Niabella beijingensis: one gene and its partner. The protein of the gene in region 1 interacts with the protein of each later gene in a pairwise test. Links are inferred from orthologs where the notes say so. Each region holds a gene or a part of one and is shown in the gene's direction. Other genes may lie near its edges.

Evidence for each region. The genes of interacting proteins can lie anywhere in the genome.
Region 2: the proteins of ruvA (region 1) and ruvC interact in binary tests that used the Escherichia coli proteins (3 or more experiments, as listed by UniProt). The link is inferred for Niabella beijingensis from one-to-one orthologs.

The regions. Positions count from the first base shown.
Region 1 is NZ_JAIQDI010000001.1:734,890-737,905, reverse strand. The notes cover bases 59-2,999. They hold ruvA (Holliday junction branch migration protein RuvA), read left to right. Parts: upstream 59-1,207; coding sequence 1,208-1,792; downstream 1,793-2,999. Other genes in these bases: K7B07_RS03200 (fatty acid desaturase family protein), read right to left, coding at 2,410-2,999; K7B07_RS03205 (VOC family protein), read right to left, coding at 1,846-2,310; K7B07_RS03215 (beta-ketoacyl-ACP synthase III), read right to left, coding at 76-1,077; K7B07_RS03220 (lipoprotein N-acyltransferase Lnb domain-containing protein), read left to right, coding at 59-69. Also shown: more of K7B07_RS03220, read left to right, coding at 1-58; more of K7B07_RS03200, read right to left, coding at 3,000-3,016. UniProt on the Escherichia coli protein: The RuvA-RuvB-RuvC complex processes Holliday junction (HJ) DNA during genetic recombination and DNA repair.
Region 2 is NZ_JAIQDI010000001.1:2,136,753-2,139,659, reverse strand. What follows is about bases 39-2,870. They hold ruvC (crossover junction endodeoxyribonuclease RuvC), read left to right. Parts: upstream 39-1,090; coding sequence 1,091-1,651; downstream 1,652-2,870. Other genes in these bases: K7B07_RS09025 (tryptophanase), read left to right, coding at 2,830-2,870; K7B07_RS09030 (DinB family protein), read left to right, coding at 2,115-2,609; K7B07_RS09035 (hypothetical protein), read left to right, coding at 1,835-2,080; K7B07_RS09045 (lysylphosphatidylglycerol synthase domain-containing protein), read right to left, coding at 62-1,063; K7B07_RS09050 (DUF3108 domain-containing protein), read right to left, coding at 39-75. In the rest of the region: more of K7B07_RS09050, read right to left, coding at 1-38; more of K7B07_RS09025, read left to right, coding at 2,871-2,907.

The DNA.
Region 1 (3,016 bases):
CTTATTTACGGGAAAGCCGGCACACAAAAAAGGGACCCCGTAAGATCCCGTACCAATGTTGTATCCTAAAGTTTTTTATTTGCCGTCGTAGGCCCATTCCACCAGGGTGGCCCCCCAGGTAAAACCGCCGCCAAATGCAGCAAGCACAAGCTTGTCTCCGGTACGCAGTTTGTTTTCCCATTCCCAAAGGCAAAGCGGAATGGTTGCGGCGGTAGTGTTGCCGAATTTCTGGATATTGATCATCACTTTTTCTTTTGGAAGACCGATCCGCTGCGCGGTAGCATCGATGATCCGGAGGTTGGCCTGATGAGGGGCCAGCCAGGCGATATCATTTCCGGTAAGCTGGTTGCGTTCCAGCAATTGAGCGCTGACATCCGCCATACCGGTAACTGCAAATTTGAAAACGGTTTTTCCTTCCTGGTAGGCATAGTGTTCGCGGGCAGCTACGGTTTCAGCGCTGGCAGGATACATGGAACCTCCGGCCTTCATGCGCAGGTACTGGGCACCGCTTCCGTCGCTTCTCAAAATGCTGTCTTTGATACCATGGCCGTTCTGGCTGGGTTCCAGCAATACTGCCGCAGCCCCGTCACCGAAGATGATACAGGTAGTACGATCGGTATAATCGATGATCGAACTCATTTTATCAGCTCCTACAACAACTACTTTTTTATAGCGCCCGCTTTCGATCATCGAGGCTCCAAGTGTTAGTGTATAAAGAAAGCCGGAGCAGGCAGCTGACACGTCAAAACCCCAGGCATTTTTTGCGCCGATCTTATCGCAGACGATATTCGCTGTGGCTGGAAAAACCATGTCGGGCGTTACCGTTGCAACAATTAAGCAATCGATCTCTGCCGGCTCGATACCGCGCTTCTCACACAGTTGTTTTACTGCAGGAACGATCATTTCAGATGTGCCCTTGCCTTCCCCTTTCAGTATCCGGCGCTCTTCAATGCCCGTCCGTGTGCGGATCCATTCATCCGTGGTATCCACTATTTTTTCCAGGTCGAAATTGGTCAGTTTGTCCTCAGGAACATATCCGCCCACTGCAGTGATCGCCGCTATAACTTTATTGCTCATCTGGTAAAAAAAATTTAGCGCCAAAGTTAGGGGATAAAGCACATGTATTAAAAATTGAGCCGGCAAATTTTCGGCGGCGGCAACGGTAACGGAGAGGGTGTATAAGACCGGAAACCGTTAAATTCGCGTCATGTATGCATATTTAAAAGGCCGTTTTATTGATAAAACACCATCTGCCGTTACTGTTGATGTGAACGGGGTAGGGTTTGAAGTGCACATCAGTTTAAACACCTATTCGAAGATAGAGCCACTGAATGAAGGGCTGCTGTTCACACATCTTATTATACGCGAGGATGCGCAGCTGCTGTATGGTTTTGCCGAAAGAACGGAAAAGGAGCTGTTCCTGGGATTGATCAGTGTATCCGGTATTGGTGCCGGTACGGCACGGCTGATGCTTTCTTATATGAAACCGGAAGAACTGATTAAAGCGATTGCCTACAGTGATGTAAAAACACTGGAACGCATCAAGGGGATCGGGAAAAAAACAGCCGAACGTGTGGTGCTGGAACTTAAAGATAAGCTGGGCAAACTCAACCAGGACCTGCCGGTAGCAACCGTATCGGCGCCCGCAGGGGTACGGCAGGATGCCACAGAAGCATTGCTGGCGCTTGGCATTCAACGGTCACAGGCGATGCAGGCGGTGGAAAAAGTACTTGCTGCGGAGCCGGGGATCGCCCTGGAGCTCCTGGTGAAAAAAGCACTGAAGGAATTATAAGCTAAACAAGCTATTGCTCCGCAACAACAGGAGGAGGGGCCGGGGAAATTTGCTTACCGGAATATGGCGGGATCATTATTGATCTCGATCCAGTAGTTGTCCGGATCCTGCAGCCAGATCTGCTTCACACCATCCACACGGTTGGTGATCGCGGAACGTTTTCCGTTTACATCTTCATAAGGGACCTGCTTCGCATCCAGCTTTTTTATAAAATCCTCCAGTGAAGGCACACTGAAGCACATGTGGTTGTTCTTAAAATATTCCCGGGGCTTATCGGCACCGAGTATAATGTGCAGGGTGGTCTTCGGGCCTGTCTTAAACCAGGCATGTTTGCCGATCTTGAAGGGCTCATCTACCTGCTCCAGCCCGATAATATCCGCGTAAAAAGCAGCAGCTTTTTTAAGATCGGTAACATAAATGGCCTGGTGATTGGATAGAACAACGGCTTTGTTCTGTTGGGCTTGTACATTCATAACGGCAATAAAAACAAAAACGAGGGGAATAAGAATTCTTTTCATGGCAAACGGGAACTTAAAATAATATCAAATGTATTGATTTTATTAATAGTGCTGCTGCTGCGCGGGAAAGAAAAACGGAATGTACCCGGCCCTGCGTGCTTAAGGCCGGCTGAGATCTTTCAGATAAGAAACGTGGGAGACAAAAGCATGCCGTACCCGGCGGTATTCAATATAATTGACATTGAATTCAGCGCAGGTGTTCTTGATGATCCTGTTGATCTTCGGGTAATGGATATGGGAGATCTTGGGAAACAGGTGGTGTTCTACCTGGAAGTTCAGTCCGCCCATGAACCAGCAGGCCAGCCGGTTCCTGGTGGCAAAATTTGCGGTTGTTTTCAGCTGATGAATGGCCCACTCATCGTCTACTTTATTGTTCTGGGAATTCACCACCGGAAAATGCGTGTCTTCCACCGTGTGTGCCAGCTGGAAAACAATGCTGAGCACGAAACCGGCGAAAAGCGTATAGATCAGGAACCCGGTAAGCCAGTCCTGAAAACCCAGGACATAGATCGGTAATGCCACGAATAAGAAAATATGAAGCAGTTTGAATCCCCAGAATGTCAGGTGATCCTTTGTTTTCATTTTTTTCAGGGGAATATCGCCTACTTTCCCGGTGAAATATTTCTTATAGTCGGAGAAAAAGATCCAGAACAGGTAGAGAAAGGAATAGGCCAGCCAGAAATAAAAATGCTGATAACGGTGCATC
Region 2 (2,907 bases), 1.4 Mb from region 1 along the record:
TGGTGCAGGTGTTGTTTTGCTGCCGGTGGCAAATAATACAAAAAACGGGGCCAGAAATAAACTAAGCGCTTTCATGTTTGCTCTTAAATATTTTTTTAATACCCAATACCAGCACGCTGCCAATAAGTGCCGGTATTACCAGGTTAATTAACCAAATGCTAGCCGAAGTTAAGCTAATACCCAATTGATTCGCGTTAAATAATCCTAATATTGTCAGGCTCAGACTCCCTCTTACACTCAGATCGGTAAACAGCGCGATTGTCGGAATGATCGCAAGGATCAAAAACAATACACTCACTCCCATCCAGGCCTGCCCGAATGGAATCGCCACTTCGAACAGCTGAAACAGTAAAAAATACTGTATAATAAAAATACAAAACCTTGTTATGGATAAAGACAATAAACGCAGCAGTACCGTTGCATTAAACTGCTCCAGCGCCTCAATGGACCAGGAAAATTTTTTCCCGGAAGGGAGCCGGGAGATCCATTTCGCCATCCAGGAAATGCGGAAATAGAACAGCAGCAGCAGCAGGCCACCGAATGCCACAACATATAATAACGCATCCAGCCAGAGGGGGGAAACGATCTTTGCATGAATAATGGCATCTTTCAGGGAATAAAGCGAAAAAAGTCCGACCCAAACCGTGATCAGCAGCTGGCTGGTATTACTCAGAACAGTAAGTGTAACGGCCTTGATGCGCTTGCCTTCATCTACATAAAGGATCCTGCCTACATAATCCCCGATACTGTTGGGGGTGGAAACCGAAAACGAAACCCCGGATAATGTAGCTTTAAAAGCACGGAGCAGCGACATCGGCTGCAGGCTTTTCATGGCCAGCCGCCATTTATAGGCCTCCACCATCCAGTTCAGCAGCATCAGCAGGATGACAGCCACAAGATAAATGATCTTTGAGCTGGTCAGCGAAGCTTTGATCTGTTCCCAGGAATCGGCCAACCCTTCCTGCTCCCGCACCTGGTTATAAATAGACCAGCACAGCCAGAGGAACAGCAGCGGGCCTAAAAAATAATTGAAGAATATTTTGATATTTTTGTTGACCTTCATGAATTCTTGGTAAAAATAGTATCCAGTTTGCAAACCGCTGCCAAAATAATATTGGGCATTGACCCGGGAACCCTGATAATGGGGTACAGCATTATTGAATGTTCCCGTCAGAAAATACGGCTGCATGAAATGCATGCTGTAAAGTTTTCTGCCCGTTTGAGCAACTATGAACGGCTGAGCCGGATCCATGAAAAAGTGACCGAGCTGATCCACACCTATAAACCCCATGAATTTGCGATTGAAGCGCCCTTTTTCGGAAAAAATGTGCAAAGCATGCTCAAACTGGGCCGTGCCCAGGGGGTTGCCATTGCTGCTGCCATGCATTTTAACCTCCCTGTTACGGAGTATTCACCCCGGAAGATCAAACAGGCGGTTACCGGCAACGGAAATGCGGCCAAAGAACAGGTATGGAAAATGCTGCAGCAGATCCTTTCCTTAAAAGAAGCACCGGAATATTTTGATGCCACAGATGCACTGGCCGTAGCTCTTTGTCATCACTACCAGATCAGCAGCCCCGTAAAAGCCGCCGCCGGATTTAAAGGCTGGGAAGATTTTATAAAAAAGAACCCGGATAAAATACGCAAATAAAGAATTATAGCGCCGGCACCAGTCTCCCGGTTCGGCTGCAGTGCATATCCGCACGACTCCGCATACATGGACAGCGATGCGGCAATAAAACACGGGACCCGCTGCCCGTATTTTATTTTATCAGGACCACTCTGAAAACTGCTGACATACTGCTGTCACTGCCCTGTTTTACCTTGTGTTCAAATGATGCCAGTTCACGATCTTAAGATAAGCGCTTCCGTAGAAGTATTTAAGACCAATGTGGTAAACAAGCCGGTTGCCAACCGGTTGAAAAGGGCACTGGAAAAATTGCTGCCGCATTCGAGGATCAGCTTTGATCTGGAGGATTGCGACCGGGTATTGCGTGTTGAAGCGCAGATCCCGGTAGACGCCGCACTGATCGCGCGCTTTATGCAGCAGGAGGGATATGCTGCAGCAATACTGCTCTGAATATTTTATTCATTAAACTAAAAATAGAATCATTATGAACCGAGTTGAAGTTTTTCAGCGCGACTTTGAAAAAGAGATCGCCACCACCCGTAAGTTTCTGGCCATTGTACCGGATGATAAATACGACTGGCAGCCCCATCCCAAAAGCATGACGGTGCGTCAGCTGGCAACACATATTGCGGAGCTGCCCGCCTGGGTAAGTATGGCGCTGAATACCGATGGGATCGATTTTGCCACGATGGACTATAAACCCACACCCATCAATGATACGAAGGCACTGGTGGACCTGTTTGAAAAAAGTGTACTGGACGGCCGTGAGAACCTGGCAAAAGCAACGGATGAGGTACTGGATAAACCCTGGACAATGCGCAAGGGAGAAACAATTTACAGCAATGATCCGAAAGCAGACGTCATCCGGATGTCCTTATCGCAGATCATCCACCATCGCGCACAGCTGGGCGTGTTCCTTCGCTTACTGGATATTCCCATTCCCGGAAGCTATGGCCCCAGCGCGGACGAATCGTTTTAGTCCGGCAGACCTATGAGGTTTTTAAAACCTCATAGGTCTGCTAGGTCTGCCGGTCTTGATTTTTTTCTTAATATTGTGTATGCTTCCGCTCTGGCAAAAAGTAATTAAGAGTCCTACTTAGTTTCCTGCACTCCTGCAGGAAGCGGATCTGTTTTTTGGATGCCGCTTTCCTTTTTACTCCCGGCATTTTTTATTTTATCTGAAAATCCAAAAAACAGTTATGGCAAAGACCATTATAGAACCCTTCCGTATCAAATCGGTAGAACCATTGCATTTCACCACCCGGCAGCAGCGGGAA